Regions from separate parts of the Lentzea xerophila genome, predicted to be linked through region 1. Evidence: riboswitches for the same ligand, from Rfam matches in the RefSeq annotation. Region 1 holds a riboswitch; each other region holds the start of a gene.
What was found. Region 1 has a riboswitch for cobalamin ahead of ACRSBM_RS11520 (CbtB domain-containing protein). Riboswitches for the same ligand answer to the same signal wherever they lie in the genome.

Region 1 (7,462 bases):
TCCACACCGCGGTCACCTTCGTCCCAGGCCGTGGACGTGATCTGTCCTGCATGGACACCCAGTAGCTTGACTTCCTCCTCGCCCAGAAGAGTGAGGAGTCCCATCCGGGTCGTCCCGGATACCGCCTATGAGGTGTGCCTCGCGACACGGGATTCCTGTTTCAACGCCAACTGCGGAAGGGCGAGCCCTCGCCGTCTCACATCAGCTCCACAGGCCTCGCCCGAATCGTCTTGGGCTACGGCTCGACCAGCCGCAAGGATGTTCTTCGCCGCGTTGAGGTCCCGGTCGTGCCGGGCACGGCATTCCGGACACGTCCAGCGTTGAACCGACAACGTCAACTCGACGAGGTTGGCTTGCCCTCCGTGCGGTAGCGGTGGGTCCGCTCGGCAAGGGTCTTGTTCCACACCAAGCGCACACAGCCGAACGTGCGGTTGAGCACCGCGATCTGTTCAGCATCGGGGTAGGCCCGGCAACGGTACGCCGTCCTCATGACTTCAAGTTGACGGAGAGAAGCCTGCCCTGATCACATCGCCGCTGCTCGCGCGGAAGATCGCACCCAGTAGCGTGAACTTCGTGTCGGAGTTCGCGGAGGTACTCGCAGCGCTGCGCCGGGTGCGCGGCATCAACCCGTTCTTCGCGCTCGACGTGGGCCGTCCGGACGACTCGTGGCTGCCGGGAACAGCGCTGCTCGACGGCCCCGCCCTCAAAACCACGATCGACGCCATCGCGATCCGGTACAAAGCGGAGGAACCGCGCGTGGCGGCGAGCCTGTTCTTCCTCAGCTACACCGCGCGGCTGCTCAGCCCGCTCACGGCCGCGAACCTCCCGATCGACGTACGGCCGGAGAACCTCTGGTGGCGTCACGACATGACGAACGGCCTGAGCGTCCGCATCGACGCACCGCGACTGGGCCCGGACGCCGCGGAGGCGCTCGAACCCGTGGTGGACGCGATTCAGGCCGTCACGCCGGTGGCGCGCGGATTGTTGTGGGGCAACGCGATGTCGAACATCGCCGGCGCGCTGAAAATGGTTGTGCGCGCACGGATGCTCACCGCGGAGGAAGCGGAAGAACGTGGCGAACGGCTCATGAGCGCACCGCCGTTCGAACACGCGGGAGAATTCATCCCCTTCCCCGGCGAGGTCACGTTCCGGCGCAGGAGCTGTTGCCTTTACTACCGCGTCGCCGCAGGTGGGAAGTGTGGCGACTGTCCGCTCGTGAAGTGAGCGACGCAACAACTCTTATGGCCGGTTGTGCTTAACGGGCCGCTCAACTTACGGTGCTCGCGCCGCAGTGACGGGAAGCCGGTGTGAATCCGGCGCGGTCCTCGCCACTGTGACCGGGAAGCGATCCCCGCCGAGCACGTCACTGGTCCCGCGAGGGGCTGGGAAGACGCGGGGGCAGCGTTGATCCGGGAGTCAGGAGACCGGCTGCGGCGCCGCAAGGAGAGTTGACCTTCCACGAGGTATGGAGGAGCCCGTCATGACGAGCCCCGCAGCAAGCCTGTCCGCCGTCCGCGTGCCCAAATGGGCCTTCGCCGTCTCACTGCTCGGCCTCATCGTCACCTATCTGGTCCTGCAGGAGAACGGTCTCGCGCTCGGTGCGAGCTCGGAGCTGCTGCACGAGTTCTTCCACGACGGGCGCCACGCGCTCGGCGTCCCGTGCCACTGATCCGACCTCTCGGTCAAGCACATGACGACGTACAAGTCCCTCGCGCTGCGCGGGGTCGCGGCCGGTGCCATCGCCGGCGTCGCCTCCGCGCTCGTGCAGCTGCTGGTGACCGAGATCCCGATCCGCGCCGCGCTCGCGGTCGAGGAGGCCAGGGAATCCGGTCACTCGCACGGCGGCGAGGAGGAGCTGGTCAGCCGCGGCGCGCAGATCGTCGGCGGCATGCTCGGCGTGGTGATCGTCGGCATCGCGGTGGGCCTGGTGTTCGCCACGGCCTACGCGCTGTCGAAGCGCTGGTTCACCGGCAGCACGCCGTTCAGCCGCAGCTTTGCGTTCGGTGCGGCGGTGTTCGGTGCCGTGGCGCTGCTGCCGTGGCTGAAGTACCCGGCCAACCCGCCCGCCGTGGGTGATCCGGAGACGGTGAACTACCGGACCGCGCTCTACCTCGGTGTGGTGGTGGCCGGTCTGGTGATCATGTGGACCGCCAGTTGGCTCGCCGAGCGGCTACGCGCCCAGTCCCAGCCGGTGCGGGTGACCGCGGTGCTTCTAGCGGTGGCCGCGGCCGTCGCGGTGGTGCTGCTCGCGTTCCCCGCGCCGCCGGACACGATCCCGGCGGACATGCCGGTCGCCGTGCTGTGGCAGTTCCGCCTCAGCTCGCTCGCCCAGCTGGCCACGCTCTACGTCGGCATCGGCGTGGTGTTCGGCCTGCTGGTCGACCCGGCCACGCGCAAGAGCGGGGCGGCTGCCGAAAGGGCCGCCGCGGCGTGATGGTGGGGCCGCGTGTGCGGCCCTCACCGTCGTCACGTCCGGCTCCATCATGAACTCATGATGGAGAACGGCCTTCAACCGTGGGAACGAGTCCAGAACTGGTTGCGCGACAACGCATCGCGCACCTTCGATCAGATTTCCGCGCGTTCCGGTGCCATTGGGCGATGGCGCTTGGCCGGGGCGGTCGACCTCTTTCCACCGAAGTACACGCCGCTGTCCTCAGAGGACTCGAACCGGAAACGCATCCGCAAGACCACCGAAGTGCGTGACGGCGCGCTGATGTGGCAGTCCGTGCCCACTTAGAGTGTCTTCAGCACGTCCAGGTCCACTCCGACGAGCGAGTCGCGGAAGATCCGCCTCTCCCCCGCCGGCACCTCGACGTCACAGGGCACCACCAGCACGGTGCACCCGGCGGCGACAGCAGCCGCGACGCCCGTGGGCGAGTCCTCGACCGCCACACACCGCGCCGGGTCCACGCCCAGCAGCCGGGCCGCCTTCAGGTACGGCTCGGGCAGCGGCTTGTTGAGCCCGTCGACCTCGTCGCCGCACACGGTCACGTCGAACAGGTCCCGCCCGATCGTGTCCAGCGCGACCTCGGTCAGCGACCGCTCGGTCGACGTCACCAACGCCATCGGCACCCCCGACGCACGCACGGCGCGCAACGCGTCCTGGGCACCCGGACGCCACGGCAGGCCGGCGCGGAAGACCTCCTCGGTGCGGCGCGAGATCCACGCGGCGCCGTCGGTCATGTCGGCCTCGGTGGGCTCGATGCCGACGTCGGCGAACAGCAGGCGCATCGTGGTGGGGACGTTGCTGCCGACCATGCGTTCGCGGGTCTCCAGCGACAGGACACCGCCAAGCTTCTCCGCGTACTCGTAGAGCGGGATGTCCCACAGCTTCTCGGAGTCGAGCAGCGTGCCGTCCATGTCCCACAGGACAGCTTGCAGGTCAGACATTGAAGTACTTCGCCTCCGGGTGGTGCGCCACGAAGGCGTCGGTGGACTGTTCCGGGTGGAGCTGGAGTTCCTCGGACAGCGAGACCCCGATGCGCGACGGGTCGAGCAGCTCGACGATGCGCCCGCGGTCTTCCATCTCGGGGCAGGCGCCGTAGCCGAACGAGTACCGCGCGCCGCGGTAGCCGAGCTTGAAGTACTCCTCGACGTCCGCCGGGTCCTCCGCGGCGACATTGCCGCCTGAGGGCCACACGAGCTCTTCGCGCACGCGCTTGTGCCAGTACTCGGCCAGCGCCTCGGTGAGCTGGACCCCCAGTCCGTGGACTTCCAGGTACTCACGATACGCGTTCTTGCCGAAGAGATCGTTCGCGTAGTCGGCGATCGGCTGGCCCATCGTCACCAGGTGGAACGCGATCACGTCGACCTCACCGGACTCCTTCGGGCGCCAGAAGTCCGCGAGGCAGAGCCGGCGATTCCTTTTCTGGCGCGGAAAAGTGAACCGGAAGCGCTCGGCGGAGTCCGGCGACGGCTCCGTGAGGATCACCAGGTCGTCGCCGTCCGAGACGCACGGGAAGTAGCCGTAGACGACGGCGGCGTGGGCAAGAACACCCTCCGTGGCAAGGCGTTCCATCCAGTAGCGCAGGCGCGGGCGGCCCTCGGTCTCGACCAGTTCCTCGTAGGTCGGGCCGGCGCCGCGGGTGCCCTTGAGGCCCCACTGGCCCATGAACGTCGCCCGCTCGTCCAGCAGCGCGCTGTAGTCCGCGACCGGGATGCCCTTCACGACCCGGCTGCCCCAGAACGGCGGCGCCGGGATCGGGTTGTCCGCGGCCACGTCCGAGCGGCCGGTGACGGTCTCCTCCTCGGCCACGGCGGCTTTGCGGGCCGCCGCGATGCGCAGCGACCGTTCGCGGCGCGCCTTGCGTTCGGCGGCCTTCGCCTCGGCCTCGGGGTCCACCGGAGGGGCCTCGCCGCGCTTGGCAGCCATGATCGCGTCCATCAGCCGCAGGCCCTCGAAGGCGTCCCGCGCGTAGCGGACGTCGCCGAGGTACATCTCGGTCAGGTCGTTCTCGACGTACGCGCGAGTCAGAGCCGCGCCTCCCAGCAGCACCGGCCATCGGGCGGCGACACCCCGGGAGTTCATCTCCTCGAGGTTCTCCTTCATGATCACGGTCGACTTGACCAGGAGGCCGGACATGCCGATGGCGTCCGCGCGGTGCTCCTGCGCGGCCTCCAGGATCGCGTTGATCGGCTGCTTGATGCCGATGTTCACGACCTCGTAGCCGTTGTTGGACAGGATGATGTCGACGAGGTTCTTGCCGATGTCGTGGACGTCGCCCTTCACGGTGGCGAGCACGATCCGGCCCTTGCCGCCGTCGTCGGACCGTTCCATGTGCGGTTCGAGGTGCGCGACGGCGGTCTTCATGACCTCGGCCGACTGCAGCACGAACGGCAGCTGCATCTGACCGGAGCCGAACAGCTCGCCCACGGTCTTCATGCCCGCGAGCAACGTGTCGTTGATGATCTGCAACGCCGGGCGCTCGTCCAGCGCGGAGTCGAGGTCCGCCTCGAGACCGTTGCGCTCGCCGTCGACGATCCGGCGCTCCAGCCGTTCGAACAACGGCAGCGCGGCCAGTTCCTCGGCGCGGGAGGCGGAGCTCGACTTCGTGGTGACGCCCTCGAACAGCCCCATGAGCTTCTGCAGCGGGTCGTAGCCCTCGCGGCGGCGGTCGTAGACCAGGTCCAGCGCGACCGCGCGCTGCTCGTCGGGGATGCGCGCCATCGGCACGATCTTGGAGGCGTGCACGATCGCGGTGTCGAGGCCCGCCTGCACGCACTCGTGCAGGAACACGGAGTTCAGCACCTGCCGCGCGGCCGGGTTGAGTCCGAAGGAGACGTTCGACAGGCCCAGGGTCGTCTGCACGTCCGGGTAACGGCGCTTGAGCTCGCGGATCGCCTCGATCGTCTCGAGGGCGTCGCGGCGGACCTCCTCCTGGCCGGTGGAGATCGGGAACGTCAGGCAGTCGACGATGATGTCGTTGACCCGCATGCCCCAGTTCGTGGTCAGGTCCTCGATCAGCCGGGTGGCGACGCGAACCTTCCACTCGGCCGTGCGGGCCTGGCCCTCCTCGTCGATGCACAGCGCCACGACCGCCGCGCCGTGCTCGGAGACCAGCCGCATGATCTTCTGGAACCGCGAGTCGGGACCGTCGCCGTCCTCGTAGTTGACCGAGTTGACGGCGCTGCGGCCGCCGAGGCACTCCAGACCGGCCTGGAGCACCGCGGGTTCGGTGGAGTCGAGCATGATCGGCAACGTGGACGCGGTGGCCAGCCGGGACGCCAGCGCGCGCATGTCCGCCTCACCGTCGCGGCCCACGTAGTCGATGCAGAGGTCGATCAGGTGGGCGCCCTCGCGCGTCTGGTCGCGCGCGATCTCGATGCAGTCCTCCCACTTCTCCGCCAGCATCGCCGCGCGGAACGCCTTGGAGCCGTTGGCGTTCGTGCGCTCGCCGATCATCAGCACCGAAGCGTCCTGTTTGAACGGGACGGCCTGGTACAAAGAGGACACTCCGGGCTCCGGACGCGGCCGTCGCGCCGACGGTCCGAGCTCGCGGACCGCCTCGGCCACCTGCCGCAGGTGCTCGGCGGTGGTGCCGCAGCAGCCGCCGACGAGCCGCGTGCCGAACTCCCGCACGAACCCGGCCAGCGACTGGGCCAGTTCCTCCGGCGACAACGGGTAGACCGCGCCGTTCGGCCCGAGCTCGGGCAGTCCGGCGTTCGGCATCACCGAGAGCGGGATGCGCGCGTGCTTGGACAACGTGCGCAGGTGCTCGCTCATCTCGGCGGGGCCGGTGGCGCAGTTGAGTCCGATCAGGTCGATGCCCAGCGGCTCCAGCGCGGTCAGCGCGGCACCGATCTCCGAACCGAGCAGCATCGTGCCGGTCGTCTCGACGGTGACCTGGGCGATGATCGGGACGAACCGGCCCTCGGCGGTCATCGCGCGCTTGGCGCCGATGATGGACGCCTTGGTCTGCAACAGGTCCTGCGAGGTCTCGACGATGACCGCGTCCACGCCGCCGACCAGCAGGCCCTTGCACTGCTCCTGGTACGCGTCGCGCAACGTCGCATAAGGCGCGTGGCCGAGCGTCGGCAGCTTGGTGCCGGGGCCGACGGACCCGAGCACGAACCGGGGCTGACCGGGTGTGCTGAACTCGTCCGCGACCTCCCGCGCCAGCGCGGCGCCGCGCTCGGACAGGTGGAAGATCTGGTCCGGAATGTCGTACTCGGCCAGGTTCGCGAGGTTCGCGCCGAACGTGTTCGTCTCGACGGCGTCGACACCGACCTCGAGATAACCGCGATGCACGGCCTTCACGACGTCCGGCCGTGTCACGTTCAGGATCTCGTTGCAGCCCTCTAGACCGTTGAAGTCGTCAAGAGAGAGGTCAACGGCCTGAAGCATGGTGCCCATGGCACCGTCAGCGACGACAACACGGTTCACCAGCGCTTCCAGCAACGGCGACTCTCCGCGATCACGCATGGGCCAAGCCTACGATGAGTTGGATGGGGGAGGCCGTAGTCTGGCGCCGTGAACGATCCGTCCCAGGAATCCCCGGCCCCCTCGAACCCGCGCAAACCGCTCACGGCTCCGATCATGGTCTGCGCGTTCGAAGGATGGAACGACGCCGGCGACGCCGCCAGCACCGCGATCGAGCACCTCCAACTCACCTGGGACGCCACGCCGCTCGCCGAGATCGACCCGGACGACTACTACGACTTCCAGGTGACGCGGCCCTCCGTCCGCCTGGTGGACGGTGTCACCCGCAGGGTCGACTGGCCGACGACGCGGCTGTCGGTGTGCCGCCCGCCCGGTTCGGACGTGGACGTGATCCTCGTGCACGGCATCGAGCCGAACATGAGGTGGCGCAAGTTCGCCGCCGAGCTGCTGGGTCACATCGACGCCCTCGGGGTGACGACGGTGGTGACGCTGGGTGCCCTGCTGATGGACACGCCCCACACGCGCCCGGTCCCGGTCACCGGCACGGCCTACGACGCGGACGCCGCCGAGAAGTTCGGCCTG
Region 2 (7,462 bases), 2.6 Mb from region 1:
TGCCAGTCCATCGTGGACTCGCGGTCGACCTCCAGATCATCCTCGCCGCGGCTGCGGGCCAGGATCTCGATCGAGTCGATCGGCAGGATGCCCCGCGACCACAGCGAACCCTCGAACGACGGGTAGGCGCCGCGTTCCCGTGCCAGCTCGGCACTCGCGGAGATCGCGTAGTAGCTGATCTCCTCCATGCTGCGGTCGGCGAACTCGACGGCCTCCTTACTCGCCATCGGGGTACCGAGCGCGAACAGCGCGTCCTGGAAGCCCATCAGGCCCAGCCCGACCGGCCGGTGCCGCAGGTTCGAGTTCCTGGCCTCCGGGATCGTGTAGTAGTTCACGTCGATCACGTTGTCGAGCATGCGCACCGCCGTGCGCACGGTCTTCTCCAGCCGCGCGTGGTCGATGCCGTTCTCGCTGACGTGCCGCGCTAGGTTGACGCTGCCCAGGTTGCAGACCGCGACTTCGTCCACTGTGGTGTTCAGCGTGATCTCGGTGCACAGGTTCGACGAGTGCACGACACCGCTGTGCTGTTGCGGCGAACGCAGGTTGCACGGGTCCTTGAACGTGATCCACGGGTGGCCGGTCTCGAACAGCATGGTCAGCATGCGCCGCCACAGGTCGACGGCCCGCAGCCGGCGGAAGACCTTGATCTCGCCGTTGTCGGCCATCTCCTCGTAGGCGCGGTACTTCTCGGCGAACCGGCTGCCGAACGCGTCGTGCAGGTCCGGCACCTCGTCGGGCGAGAACAGCGTCCACTGGCCGTTCGCGCGGACCCGGCGCAGGAACTCGTCGGGCACCCAGTTCGCGGTGTTCATGTCGTGGGTGCGGCGGCGTTCGTCGCCGGTGTTCTTGCGCAGGTCGAGGAACTCCTCGACGTCGATGTGCCAGGTCTCCAGGTAGGCGCAGACAGCGCCCTTGCGGCGTCCGCCCTGGTTGACCGCGACCGCGGTATCGTTGGCGACCTTCAGGAACGGCACCACGCCCTGCGACTTGCCGTTGGTGCCCTTGATGTGCGCGCCGATCCCGCGCACCGGCGTCCAGTCGTTGCCGAGACCGCCCGCGAACTTGCTGAGCAGCGCGTTGTTGCTGATGCCGTGGAAGATGCCGGCGAGGTCGTCGTCCACGGTGGTGAGGAAGCAGGACGACAGCTGCGGGCGAGTGGTGCCCGAGTTGAACAGCGTCGGTGTCGAGCACATGAAGTCGAACGACGAGAGCAGCTCGTAGAACTCGATCGCGCGGGCGTCGCGGTCGTCCTCCTCCAGGGCGAGACCCATGGCGACACGCATGAAGAACGCCTGCGGCAGCTCGTAGCGACGGCCGTCGAGGTGCAGGAAGTAGCGGTCGTACAGGATCTGCATGCCCAGGAACTGGAAGTCCAGGTCACGTGAGGCGTCCAGCGCCGCACCGAGCCGGACCAGGTCGAAGTCCGCGAGGCGCGGGTCGAGCTGGCCTGCCTCGATGCCGTGGCGGACGAACGAGGCGAAGTACGACGGGTAGCGCTCGGTCATCTCGGCGTGCGACAGCGGGACTCCGCATGCCTCGGTGCGCAGCTTGTCCAGCAGCAACCGGGCGCTGACGTAGGAGTAGTCCGGGTCCTGCTCGACCATCGTGCGCGCGGCCATGATCGGCGCGAGCGCGAGCTCGGCGCCGGTGATGCCGTCGTAGAGGTTGCGCTTGGTCTCGGCCAGAACCGCCTCGGCCGACGCGTTGGGCAGGTCGGCGCAAGCTTCGTTGACGACCCCGGACAGGCGATCCATGGACGTTGGGCGGTCGGGCACGCTCTCTCCTCCGAGATCTGCCCGAGGAAACGCGTGCGCGCGCCAGCGGTCGACACCACTGGTGCACACAGCCGCCCTCCCTCGGGGCACCGTGTCGTGCGCGCAGGCTTGCGCGCACACCAATGGCAGGTCTTCGGACTCGTGGGCGCCGTGCCGAACCTCCTGGTTCGCGCCTACCGGCCGTCGCTTCCCAGGTCTCGCGACCCAGTGCTTCGTTGACGGCTTTCGTTCCCACTCACCGCTGCGGGGCAGTCCCGGATTCCCACCGGGTTCCCTCTTGCCTCACCGGCCCGGTTGAGTCGGGTCGGTGAACCACTGGCGCGGCAGATACTACATGTGGTGGTGGGGTCTGGATCACCACCCAACATGCGCGTGTCGTGGGTTAGGGTCGAGAACGTGGATGATCTTCGGCCTCGGGTCGTCATCGGTGCTCTGGTCAGCGCGGGCCTCGCTGCGGCGTCCCTTTTCACCGGGACGGCGGCGCCCGTGACGAGCGGTGTCCTGGCCGTCGCGGCGGTGCTGGTGATGATCACCATCCGGCGATCAGGGTCGCCCCGAGGGTGATCATCACGGCGGCGATCAGGCCGTCGAGCACCCGCCACGCGCGGGGCTTCGCGAACAGCGGGCTGAGCAGCCGGGCACCGAACCCGAGCGCGACGAACCACAGCACGCTCGCCGTCACCGCGCCGACGCCGAACAGCCACCGGCCGGCCGCGATCGAGCCGAGCAGCAGCAGCGTGTCGAGGTAGACGTGCGGGTTGAGCCACGTGAGCGCGAGCGCGGTCAGCACGGGCCGGCTGGTGATCTCCGAGCCCGCCTGCAGTGTCGAAGAGGTGAACGCCCGGCGCGCCGCCAGGAACCCGTAGCCCAGCAGGAAAAGCCCGCCCACGACGGCGGCGACGGTGATCGCCTGCGGGAAGGCCCGCACGATCGCCCCGAACCCGGCGACGCCCACCGCGACGAGGATCGCGTCCGAGATGGCGCACACGGCGACGACCTTCGCCACCGCGTGTCGCCGAAGTCCCTGGCGCAGCACGAAAGCGTTCTGCGCGCCGATCGCGACGATCAAAGTCAACATGGTGCCGAAGCCGAGCAGCAGGTCAGTCACGTCGTCAACGGTATTGACCCCCTTTTGATGAGACCAGCTACAGATTCTTACGTACCATTAGCACTCGTGATGGATCTGGATCTGGTGCGGACGTTGCTCGCGGTCGTCGACGCGGGCACGTTCGATGCCGCGGCGACAGTGCTGCACGTCACGCCTTCCGCTGTCTCGCAACGCATCAAGGCCTTGGAGCAACGGACGGGCCGCGTGCTGCTGGTCCGGGCGCGTCCGGTGCGGCTGACGCCGTCGGGAGAGGTGCTCGTCCGCTACGGTCGGCAACTGCTGGCCCTCGACCAGGACCTGGACGCGGCGCTCGGGGAGGACGCGGTGGTGCGGGTGCCGATCGCCGTCAACGCCGACTCGCTCGCCACCTGGTTCCTGCCCGCCCTGCAACGGGTCTCGCTGGAGCTCAAGATCTCGTTCGACCTGCACCGCGAGGACCAGGACCACACGACGGCGTTGCTGCGGCAGGGTCTCGTGATGGCGGCGGTGACGTCCTCGCGCGAACCCGTGGCGGGCTGCTCGGTGCGGCGGCTCGGCGATATCCGTTACGCCGCAATGGCTTCACAGTCCTTCATGGACCGATTCGTGGACGGCCCGCTGAAGTCGTGGCTGCCGGACGCGCCGGTCGTGGTGTTCGACCGCAACGACGACCTGCAGGACCGGTTCGTCCGCACCCTGACCCGCGGTCGCGGTGCCGCGGAACACCGCCACTACGTCCCGTCGTCGGAGGTGTACGTGCGGGCGATCGTCGCGGGCCTCGGCTGGGGAATGGTGCCGCCGCAGCAGGTGCAGGAAGGCCTCGTGGACCTCGCGCCCGGCCGCACCATCTCCGTGCCGCTGTACTGGCAGCAGTGGAAACTCGACTCACCGGCGCTGAACGCGGTGGCGGACGCGGTGGCCGCCGAGGCTGTCGTCGCGCTGCGCTGAGCGCCTCCCCGACAGTAGCCTCGGGGCCATGACCGGCGAACCGATGAACCTCAACGAGAAGACCGCGGTCATCTACGGCGCGGGCACGATCGGCGGCGCCATCGCGGAGGCGTTCGTCGCGGCGGGTGCCGAAGTGCACCTCGCCGCCCGCTCCGAGGCCGCGCTGAAGGTGAAGGCCGAAGCGCTGGGAGCCCGGTACGCGGTGGTCGACGCGCTCGACGAGCAGAGCGTCGAACGGCACGCGGCCACGCTCGACCGCATCGACATCTCGGTCAACGTCATCTCCGACAACGACGTCCAGGGCACGCCGCTGCACGAGATGAGCGTCGACGACTACCTCAGCCCGGTCGTCACGAACGTCCGCTCGAAGTTCCTCACCGCCCGCGCCGCCGCCCGGCACATGATCAGGCAGAAGAGCGGGGTCATCCTCTTCTTCGGCGGCACGGGCGACGGCTCGGTGCACCGCCGCTGGCACCTCGGCGGCCTGGTCACGGCGTTCGACGCGGTCGAGGCGATGCGCCGCCAGCTCGCGGCCGAGCTGGGACCGCACGGCGTCAGGGCGGTGACACTGCAGACCGGTGGCATTCCCGAGTCCATCCCGGAGGAGTTCCGCGACCAGGTCGAACCCGGCATCGTCGGTGACACGCTGCTCGGACGGGCGGCGACGTTGCAGGACGTCGGGCGGGCGGCGGTGTTCGCGGCCTCGGACTGGGGTCGCACGATCACGGGAGCGCAGGTCAACATCACCTGCGGCAGCGTCGTGAGCTGAAGCTGTCGGCAAGCTGGGAGAAACCTGTCGGGTTGCTGAACCCAGGAACCCGGAACCTTCACCCCGGCGTTGTCCGTTGTGTGCTGATACCTCGTCTAGCCGCCACCGGCGGTTCACTCGCCGTCGCCGCGACGGTGGCCATGGTCGGGATGCTCGACCTGACCGTCGGCTCGTTGCGCCGCACGATCAGCGAGTACGCGCTGGGCGACTACCGTCCCGTCTTCGACATCGCGGTGGTGCTGCTCGCCGTCGGCTCGCTCGCGATCCTCACCGCACTCGTCCACAAGGGGCTGACGAAGTGGCGGTCGGCCGGTTCGCTCGCGTTGGTCCTGTGGTCGGCCGGCCTGTTCCTGGTGGTGGTGTTCCCGAAGACGAACTGGGCGATGGGCACCAACGAGATCAGCGGCAGCATTCACCGGTTCGGCAGCATGCTCGCGTTCGTCAGCCTGCCGATCGCCATCATCGCGCTCGCGCGGCCGTGGCTGAAGGACAGCGTGTGGGGGCGACACGCCAGGTGGACCATGCTGTCCGGTGTGGTGAGCGTTGTCGCATTCATGCCGATCTTGTACGCCATTGCGATGGGCGTGGTCTCCGACGTTCGGTGGTGGCGCGTGTTCCCGTTGGGCTACATCGAGAGGATCTTGCTCATCGCCGAGGTCGGCGCCGTGCTCGTCGTCGGGCTGTGGGCGATCGCGGCCAGTAGGGTTGCGCCATGGCGAGTTGGGGAGACCTCGCGGATTACGTCCGCGCCGAGTACGACGTCATCCACGACGAGGGTGAGGAGCTGAGGATCCTCTTCACCTTCGGGGACGTGGAGGAGGACGAGGACGACCGCACGCAGGTCGTGATCATCGTCCGGGAAGTGCTCGACAAGTTGCACGAATGGGTGCAGATCGCCTCCCCGTGCGGGCTGGCCGCGCAGGTGAACCTCCATGACGTGCTGGAGGAGGTCGGCAACTCCACGGTGGCGTGCGGCCTCGCGATCATGGGCGAGCATGTCGTGGTGCGGCACTCGCTGCCGTTGAAGGACCTCGACATCCACGAGTTCACGGACCCGCTGCAGTTGCTCGCCGGTACCGCGGACACGCTCGAGGAACGGTTCTGGGGAGGCGACGGCTACTGATGTTCGACTTGACCCCCGCGGCCGAGCAGCTGGCAGGCTTGGTGCGCAATGTGACGGACGGCGACCTGAAGGCGCCGACCCCGTGCCCGGAGTACACGGTCGGCGACCTGCTCGACCACGTCAACGGCCTGTCGGTCGCGTTCACGATGGCGGCCAGGAAGACCCCGCTGGAGGGCGCGGGCACCGGTGACGCCACCAGGCTGCCGCTCGACTTCCGCGAGTCGATCCCGGCGCGGCTGAACGAGCTCGCGACGGCCTGGCGTGCTCCCGAGGCCTGGGAGGGCATGACCGCGGCGGGCGGTGTCGACCTGCCCGGTGAGGTGGCGGCCGCCGTGGCGCTGGACGAGATCGTGCTGCACGGCTGGGACCTCGCCCGTGCGACCGGGCAGCTGTTCGAGGTCGACGAGGACCTGCTGCAGGTCGTCCACAGCTTCGTGTCGTCGATCGGCCCGGACGACCGCGACGGCTCGCTCTTCGGAGCCGAGGTGGAGGTCGGCTCGAACGCACCTCTGCTCGACCGTGTCCTGGGACTCAGTGGGCGTGATCCACGCTGGAGCTAGGTTAGGCTCTCCTAATGTGAGAGCGATTACGGTGCAGGTTCGGGCAGGGCTGGGCGTGGGACGCCTCGCCGCCGCCATGGAGTCCCTGGTGGAACTGCATCCTGAACTGTGTCGTTCCGGCTTCGGCCATCACGAGGTCGCGGACCCCGTCGCCGCCACCCCCGCCGCCCTCGCGGAGGCGGAGGCGGGGCTCGACCTGCAGAACGGCGTCCTGATGCACGTCGTGTGGCTCGACGCCGGACCGGTGCGCTCCGGCCGGATGGTGCTGGTGCTGCACGACATCGTCTCCGACCGGCTGCCGCGGATCCTGCCGTGGCTCGTCCAGGCCTGGAAACAACCCGCGCTCGTCAGCTGACCCGGCGCGCCACGAACACGTGCTCCCGCCCCGGCCGGTCGGGGGCGTCACGTACGTCCACGACCTCGAAACCGCACCGCACCAGGCTCTGCTCGACCTCGGGACGCGAGCGGAACCGCAGGGTCGAGTCCGAGTTGATCACCGAGCCGTCCGTGAACCGGTAGGTGTGGCGGAACGACACGAACGGCAGGCTCACCCCGAGCAGCTCGAACTGCTCGCGGACCCCGGCCAGCACCCGTGGCTTCGCCCGCGCCCAGTCCTCCCAGGCCCGGCGCTCCGGCCGTCTCGTCTCGAACACGAAGTGCCCGCCGGGCCGCAGCGCGCCGTGCACACCTCGCAGCGTGGCCTCCCAGTCGTCACCCAGGAACACCTGCGCCACGTTCCCGGTCATCGTCGCGAGATCCATCTGGAGCGCGGGCAACGTCGTCGCGTCCCCGTGAATCCAGGTGACCCGGAAATCCTTGGCCCGCGCGATCTCCAGTGACGCCAGTGCCGGATCGACCCCGACGACGGTGAGCCCGGCGTCGGCCAGCAACGTCGCGAAACACCCCGTTCCACAGCCGATGTCGAGCACCGAACGTGCGCTGACCTCGGCCGCGATCCCGAGATACAGGTCCAGGTCGGCACGTGGTCCGTCGAAAGCGTCGTAGATCCGGGCCAACCGGGGGTCGGCGAAGATTGCGTCAGGCATTCCACATCCTATGCCCGACGACGAACGGCATCAGCAACTCGATCACCTCTCGGTCCGGTCGTCCGTTCAGTTCCTCTTCCGCCACCCGCCGCGCGATCCCGGCCAGGAAGTCGGCGACCTGCACGCGGGCGTCGTACTGCGAGTCGGCGAGGGT
Region 3 (7,462 bases), 1.5 Mb from region 1:
GGTGTGGCAGCAACGCCTTGCGCAGGGCGGCGTCCAGCGCGTGCACGGGGCCGTTTCCCTCGGCGGTCGCGATGACTCGTTCCCCCGCCACGTGCACCTTGACCGTGGCCTCGGACACGATCTCGCCGTCCGAGCGGTGGTCCAGCACGACCCGGTAGGACTCCAGCGTGAACGGCGGAGTGTCCAGTTGGGACAGCTCGGAGCGCAGCAGCAGTTCCATGGAGGCGTCGGCGGCCTCGAACGACCAGCCCTTCGCCTCCAGTTCCTTCACGCGCTTCAGCGCACTGCCGACTTCGGTCCCCCGGCCGGCCAGGTCGAGTCCGAACTCACGTCCCTTGAGCTCGATACTCGCCCGACCGGCCATCTCGGTGACCAGCACCCGCATGTCGTTGCCGACGGTGTCCGGATCGATGTGGTTGTACAGCTCCGGATCCACCTTGATCGCGCTCGCGTGCAGACCCGCCTTGTGAGCGAATGCTGACGACCCGACGTAGGCCTGGTGGGTGTCGGGTGCGATGTTCGCGATCTCGGCCAACGCATGGGAGACACGGGTGAGCTCGGCCAGTGCCCCGGTCGGGAGCACCTCCATGCCGAGCTTGGTCACGAGGTTTCCCACGACGGCGAACAGGTCCGCGTTGCCTGCTCGCTCGCCATAACCATTGGCGGTGCACTGAACGTGCGTCGCGCCCGCCTGGACGGCCGCGATGGTGTTCGCCACCGCGCAGGACGTGTCGTCCTGGCAGTGGATGCCTACTCGGAAGCCCGTCTTCTCGACGACCTCCGCGACCGTCTCGGCGAGTCCCAGGGGGAGCTGTCCGCCGTTCGTGTCGCACAGCACGACGACGTCCGCGCCACCCTCCACAGCGGACTCCAGCACCCTCAGGCTGGTGTCCGGCGAGAAGGCGTAGCCGTCGAAGAAGTGCTCGGCGTCGAGGAAGACGCGCCTGCCGTGGTCCTTGAGGAACCGGACGGTGTCGCGCACCATCTTCAGGTTCTCTTCGGTGTCCGTGCGCAGTGCGCGTTCGATGTGGCGCAGGTCCGACTTGGCCACCAGCGTGATCACCGGCGCCTGGGCGTCGAGAAGTGCCTTGACCTGCGGGTCTTCCTCGACCCTGACCCCTGCCTTGCGCGTCGCTCCGAACGCGACGAGCTTGGCGTGCTTGAGTTCCAGGTCGCCGGCCGCCGCACGCGCGAAGAACTCCGTGTCCTTGGGCATGGCGCCGGGCCAGCCGCCCTCGATGAACCCGACGCCGAGCCCGTCCAGCAGCCGCGCTACCGCGAGCTTGTCCGTGACGGAGTACGAGATGCCCTCACGTTGTGCGCCGTCGCGCAGCGTCGTGTCGTAGACGTGGAACTCGTCGGTCGGGCCGGCCATCGGGGTCATCTCCTCATCCGGGCAAACAAAAAGACCCCCCGCGGGATGCGAGAGGTCTGCGCGTCGGGTGCCTGGGGCGGCAACTACCCGACGCGCTCGTCAATAATGATGGCGGTGTGCTGAGCCATGACGGGGATGCTGCCACAGCTCAGCACGGCGTACCAAGCGACGGGAGGAAATCTCCCACTATCTGGTCACCCGTTCATGCTTGTGACAGTCACGCCTGTGCCAGGTACTTCGCGAAGGCCTCGATGGACGCCGGGTTGCGCGGCGACTCCACCAGCGCCGCGTACGGCAGTGAGTAGAACCGCTTGTTCCTGATCGCCGGCGAGTTCGCGAGCGGCGCGAAGCCCTCCAGGAACGCCTGCTTCTGCGCGGGCGTGTTCGCCTCGCCGTCCGCGTAGTCGACGATCAGCACGACGTCGGGGTTGCGCTGCACGACGGTCTCCCAGTTGACCGTGGTCCAGCTGTCGTTGAGGTCGCCGAAGATGTTGTCGCCACCGGCCTTCGAGATCACGTCCTGCGGCGCCGCGTTCCGGCCGGACGTGAAGGGCTGGTCCTGGCCGCTGTCGTAGAGGAAGACCTTCGGGCGCGGCCTGCCGGCCATCAGCTTGCCCGCGTTCTCGATCTGCCGCTCGTACCCCTTGATCAGTTCCTCGGCCCTGGCCTCGACGCGGAAGATCTTCCCGAGGTTGCGCAGGTCCGTGTACAGCGCCTCGAGGGCCGGCATGATGCCGCGCTGCTTGCCGACGCCGTTCCGGCACGCCTCGGTGAGGTGGTAGGTGCCGATGCCGAGCTGCTTCAGCGAGTCCGGGGTGAAGCCGGTGCTCTCGCTGAAGCCGTAGTTCCAGCCGGCGAACACGAGGTCCGCGTTCGCGCCCTGCACGACCTCCTTGGAGATCTTGTCGGCGAGCTTGCGGGTGCTGTCGAAGTCCGCCTTCCACGGCGAGGTCCGGAGGTCGGCCGTGTTGTCGCCGTCGACGACGTAACCGGCCATGCGGTCCTTGAGGCCCAGCGCGAACATCAGCTCGGTGATGCCGGTGTCGTTGGTGACCACTTTGGACGGCACCTTGTCGAACGTGACCTGCTGACCGCAGTTCGTGACGGTCACCGGGTCGGACGCGGAGGCGTCCTGCGCGACCGTGGCGCCGCAGCCGGAGAGCAGGAGCAGGGCGGCGCAGACGACGGTTCTCAAGAGATGTCCTCCTGGTCGAACAGGAGCTGTGGGACTCCCGTGGTGGGGTGGGCGACCACGTGTGCGGTGACGTGGAAGACCTTGGCGATGAGCTCGGGCACGAGGACTTCCTCCGGCGTGCCGGACGCGACGATGCGGCCCTCGTCGAGGACGTAGAGACGGTCGCAGTAGGACGCGGCGAGGTTCAGGTCGTGCAGGACGGTGATGATCGTGACGCCGAGTCCGCGCGCCAGGGCCAGGACGTCGAGCTGGTGGCGGATGTCGAGGTGGTTGGTCGGCTCGTCCAGGACGAGCACGCGCGGTTGCTGGGCGATCGCGCGTGCGATCAGGACGCGCTGGCGTTCACCGCCGGAGAGGCTGAGGAAGCTGCGGGACGCGAGGTGCGCGACGTCCACTGTGGCCAGTGCGTCGGACACCACGCGCGCGTCCCGCGCGGGGTCCCGGTCGTGCGGCAGCCTGCCCATCTCCACGACCTCGGCTACCGTGAAGTCGAACTCGACCTGCGACTCCTGGGTCAGCGCGGCGAGGTCGCGGGCGACGTCGTGTCGCTTGTGGACGCTCTCGCCGTCGAGCAGGACGGTGCCCGCGTCCGGTTTCAGAGCGCGGTAGACGCAGCGCAACGTCGTCGACTTGCCGCTGCCGTTCGGGCCGACGATGCCGACCACCTCGTTCGAGGCGTGCAGCGTGATGCCGGAGACGATGTCCCGGACGGTGACCCCGGTGAGCTCGACGCGCATCAGCGGCCTCCGAAGACGTAGGACCTGCGACGCATCAGGAAGATGAAGCACGGCACGCCGAGCGCGGCCGTGATGACGCCGAGCGGCAGCTCTTCCGGTGCGGCGAGCATCCGCGCGGCCACGTCCACCCAGACGAGGAACGAAGCGCCGGCGAGCGGTGCCAGGGCGAGGACCTTGCGGTGGTCGGCACCCACGACCATGCGTGTGAGGTGCGGCAGCATCAGCCCGACGAAGCCGACGGCGCCGCTGACCGCCACCAGCACGCCGGTCATGGCCGCGGTGACGATGAACAGGTGCGTGCGGAACCGGTTGACCGCCACGCCGAGGGTCGTCGCGGTCTCGTCGCCCATCGCCATCGCGTTGAGCTGACGCGCCCTGGTGGTCAGGTAGACGATGCCGGCCGCGGTCACGACGGTGGCGACGGGCAACGACTGCCAGTTCGCCCCGCCGAGGCTGCCGAGCAACCAGAACATCGCCGCCCGCGCCGCCTCACCGCGCGGTGCCTGGAACACCAGCAGCATCGCCACGGCCGAGAACCCGTACGCCAGCGCCGTCCCGGTGAGCACCAGCCGCAACGGAGTCAGCCCCCGGCTCGTCCGCGCGGTGATGTAGACCAGCGCGGTGGCACCGAGGCCGGTCAGGAAGGCACCGGTCGAGAGCGCGAAGACGCCGAGCTCGGACAGGATGCCCAGCGTCGCCACGGCCGTCGCGCCGACGCTCGCGCCCGACGAGATGCCGAGGACGTACGGGTCGGCCAGTGCGTTGCGGACCATCGCCTGGATCGCCACGCCGACGGCGCTGAGCCCCGCGCCGACGACGGCGGCCAGCAGGACTCGGGGCAGCCGGATGTCCCAGACGATGTGGTACTGCCCGGCGAGGCCGGCGGGAACCGTGCCGCCGGTGATCGCCTCCCAGAGCAGTTCGACGGTGACGTCGAACGGAACGGAGACGGGGCCGAGCGCGACGCCCGCGACGATGCTCACGGCGAGCACGCCGACGAGCGCGCTGATCCTGAAGATCACTGATGCCCTTCCCGCAGTCCACGGCAGGAGTTGGTTCCTCGGTCCACCGTGAGCGGGTGTTCGGGCTCGTCCCTGGTCGGGGACCTACCGTTGCGGGTCAGCGCCGGACTTCGACCGGACTTCCCCCACGCACGACTTCGGTGACCCTACCTGCGAAAACAGAAAATCCGAAAATCTTCTGGGTGTGATGTCGATCCGGTGTGCGGCCCGTTCGACCTGTGGGTGTCAGCGAGCAGGACGAGAACAGGGAGACACACCGTGAAGTTCATGATGATCTGGCGCGCCACCGACGAGGCCTTCGCGAACATGGGCGAGTTCGACTTCGACAAGATGCTGGAGACGGTCGGCCGGTACAACGAGGAGATGATCCGCGCCGGCGTGCTACTGGCCGCCGAGGGCCTCGCGGACCCGTCCGAGGGCGTCATCGTCGACTTCGCCTCCGAGCCCCCGGTCGTCACGGACGGGCCGTACGGCGAGACCAAGGAGCTGTTCAACGGCTTCTACATCATCAACGTCGCCTCGATCGAGGAGGCGGTGGAGTGGGCCAAGCGTGCCCCGATGACCGGTCCCGGCTTCAAGACCGAGATCCGCCGGGTGCCGACGATCGACGAGTTCCCGCAGGACAACGAGTGGATCCAGAAGGAGCGCGCGTGGCGTGAGGCCACCGGCCAGCTCTGATCGGCGCCGGAACGCCGAAGCCCGGCCGGGATCTTCCGGCCGGGCTTCAAAACGTCTGGCAGAGAAACTCAGCCCGTGCGCACGTTCGACGACACGAGAGCCGCGAGCCTGTCACCGATCGCGTAGGTCGCGCCCGGCGACTGGTGGTCGCGGGTCGCCAGGTCGAACGCCACGGAGGCCTCGATCCGGCGCGCCGACTCGTGCTCACCGAGGTGGTCGAGCAGCAACGCGACCGACAGCACGGCGGCCGTCGGGTCGGCGATGCCCTGGCCCGCGATGTCCGGAGCCGAACCGTGCACCGGCTCGAACATCGAGGGGTTGCGACGGGTCACGTCCATGTTCCCCGACGCGGCCAGGCCGATGCCGCCCGTGACGGCGGCGGCGAGGTCGGTCAGGATGTCGCCGAACAGGTTGTCCGTCACGATCACGTCGTAGCGGCCCGGATCGGTGACCAGGTGGATGGTCGCCGCGTCCACGTGCTGGTAGGCCACGGTGACGTCCGGGTGCTGCAACGAGACCTCCTCGACGACGCGCGACCACAACGAGCCGGCGTGCGTGAGGACGTTCGTCTTGTGCACCAGCGTCAGGTGCCGGCGCGGACGGGCCGACGCACGCGCGAAGGCGTCCCGGACCACGCGCTCGACGCCGAACGAGGTGTTCAGCGAGACTTCGGTGGCGATCTCGTGCGGCGTGTCCTTGCGCAACAGACCGCCGTTGCCCGCGTACGGGCCCTCGGTGCCCTCGCGGACCACCACCATGTCGATCTCCGGCGGGTCCGCGAGCGGGCTGCGGACACCGGGGTAGAGACGAGCCGGGCGGAGGTTCACGTGGTGGTCGAGTTCGAAGCGCAGCCGCAGCAGCAGCCCTCGCTCCAGAATTCCGCTCGGCACCGACGGGTCGCCCACCGCGCCGAGCAGAATCGCGTCGTGCTGGCGAAGCTCACCGAGCACCGACTCGGGCAACAACTCTCCCGTGGCGTGCCAGCGCGCCGCGCCGAGGTCGTAACGAGTGATCTCGGCCGCCGGAACGACCTCGTTGAGGACCTTCAGGGCCTCAGCGATGACCTCGGGCCCGATCCCGTCTCCTGGGATCACTGCGAGCCGCATCCACACACCTCCCAGGTGTCAGTCCCCAATTGGTGGGACTACTTTCCTTTGCGAAAGGCTACCGGCATCGCGGCCACTCGCCGCATGCCGGACACCCCTTAGGGGTTATCTCTCCCGTACTGCGGGACACCCACACGGCCCATTCCCGACTTTCGAGTGTCACTCGACAGCAGTACCGCTGTCCCGTCAAGGGGTGACACCCCCTGCTCACAAAAAGGAACGCGGGGGCCCCGCGTTACCTCTGGGGTAACGCGGGGCCCCCGCGTGACGTCAGGAAACGTCGGAGGAGAGGGTGGGTTAGTGGGCTGAGGCCCGGCCGGAAGAGCGGACCGTGACGACCGTGGCGCGATCGCCGTCGGCGTTGTGGTGGTTGAGGACCAGCAGGCCCTCGGACTTGTCGGCCTTCAGTGCCGCGTCGTCCTTGTTGACCACGAGCGCCGTGCCCGGCTTCGCGAGGTACGACAGCGCCGCGTCGCCGCCGCCCTGCGCCCACAGGCCCGGCTTGAGCGGGTCATAGGACAGCCGGCGGTCGATGACGTCGGTCAGCTTGTTCGCGTTGCCCGGCGCCGGGTAGTAACCCGCGGTGCCGACGGTGTAGGTGATGCGCGAGGTGTCCTTCGCCGGGTCGATGCCCAGTGCCGTCAACAGCACCGGCAGGACCACGACGTTGGTGTCGGACACGTTCGCGTCGACGTCGCCGAACAGGCCGTTGACGCCCTGGATGTCGACCGTGTCACCCGTCCTGAGGTCGACCGTGGTCGCGACCAGCAGGTCGGTGTCGGTGAGGCGGCTCGCGTACGTCTCGAAGTCCGCCGTGCCGTCGCCGTTGGTGTCGATGTCGACGAACGGGATCGTGTTGACGCCGAGGTTGTACCAGTTGCCCCACGTCGCGACACCGAACGCGAGCAACGACTCCTCGGGCCTGCCCTGGGCCTTGGCGAGCGGGGCCGTGGAGGCCGCGCCGACGTAGCGCAGGTCGCCGCCCTTGGCGGTGTCGTTGAGCGCGCAGTTCTCGGTGACGTTGCGGCGGCAGTCGCGCAGCTTCGGCGACCGGGCCTGCAGCTCGAGGACGCTGATCAGCGAGCGGTAGGCCTGCGAGCCCGTGCCCTGGTCGACGCCACGGCCGGTCAGGTTCAGCACGGCCTGCTTGTCGTTGCCCCGGAACTTCAGCGCGGACGCGGTGGTGATGTCCGCGACCGGCTTCGGCGCCGAGTAGACCGACAGGCGCAGCGGCACCGTGGCACCGGCGGTCGGCGTGAGGGTCACGCGACCGGAGGCGTCCGCGATGAACTGGCGCGGCACGTCGAGGTGCGTCGGAGCAACGGTCGAGTCGACCGTCTTGCGCAACG

Region 2: it holds a riboswitch for cobalamin, as region 1 does, so the genes downstream of both, ACRSBM_RS23755 (ribonucleoside-diphosphate reductase subunit alpha) here and ACRSBM_RS11520 (CbtB domain-containing protein) in region 1, are expected to answer to the same signal.
Region 3: it holds a riboswitch for cobalamin, as region 1 does, so the genes downstream of both, ACRSBM_RS04040 (FecCD family ABC transporter permease) here and ACRSBM_RS11520 (CbtB domain-containing protein) in region 1, are expected to answer to the same signal.

The regions. Positions count from the first base shown of each region.
Region 1 covers NZ_CP194934.1:2,325,381-2,332,842, reverse strand. The annotation lists gene ACRSBM_RS11535 (zinc ribbon domain-containing protein) at 126-404, opposite strand; gene ACRSBM_RS11530 (helix-turn-helix domain-containing protein) at 335-490, opposite strand; gene ACRSBM_RS11525 ((2Fe-2S)-binding protein) at 574-1,224, shown strand; cobalamin riboswitch at 1,273-1,447, shown strand; gene ACRSBM_RS11520 (CbtB domain-containing protein) at 1,481-1,669, shown strand; gene ACRSBM_RS11515 (CbtA family protein) at 1,691-2,434, shown strand; gene ACRSBM_RS11510 (hypothetical protein) at 2,492-2,737, shown strand; gene ACRSBM_RS11505 (HAD family hydrolase) at 2,734-3,390, opposite strand; gene metH (methionine synthase) at 3,383-6,922, opposite strand; gene ACRSBM_RS11495 (PAC2 family protein) at 6,971-7,462, shown strand, end outside.
Region 2 covers NZ_CP194934.1:4,963,834-4,971,295, reverse strand. The annotation lists gene ACRSBM_RS23755 (ribonucleoside-diphosphate reductase subunit alpha) at 1-1,754, opposite strand, end outside; cobalamin riboswitch at 1,883-2,107, opposite strand; gene ACRSBM_RS23750 (LysE/ArgO family amino acid transporter) at 2,305-2,853, opposite strand; gene ACRSBM_RS23745 (LysR family transcriptional regulator ArgP) at 2,953-3,810, shown strand; gene ACRSBM_RS23740 (SDR family NAD(P)-dependent oxidoreductase) at 3,839-4,579, shown strand; gene ACRSBM_RS23735 (DUF998 domain-containing protein) at 4,660-5,367, shown strand; gene ACRSBM_RS23730 (hypothetical protein) at 5,292-5,702, shown strand; gene ACRSBM_RS23725 (TIGR03086 family metal-binding protein) at 5,702-6,262, shown strand; gene ACRSBM_RS23720 (hypothetical protein) at 6,279-6,617, shown strand; gene ACRSBM_RS23715 (class I SAM-dependent methyltransferase) at 6,610-7,308, opposite strand; gene ACRSBM_RS23710 (DUF3800 domain-containing protein) at 7,301-7,462, opposite strand, start outside.
Region 3 covers NZ_CP194934.1:812,883-820,344, reverse strand. The annotation lists gene cimA (citramalate synthase) at 1-1,375, opposite strand, end outside; gene ACRSBM_RS04050 (ABC transporter substrate-binding protein) at 1,593-2,570, opposite strand; gene ACRSBM_RS04045 (ABC transporter ATP-binding protein) at 2,567-3,307, opposite strand; gene ACRSBM_RS04040 (FecCD family ABC transporter permease) at 3,307-4,329, opposite strand; cobalamin riboswitch at 4,366-4,493, opposite strand; gene ACRSBM_RS04035 (YciI family protein) at 4,588-5,007, shown strand; gene ACRSBM_RS04030 (3-isopropylmalate dehydrogenase) at 5,076-6,113, opposite strand; gene ACRSBM_RS04025 (S8 family serine peptidase) at 6,411-7,462, opposite strand, start outside.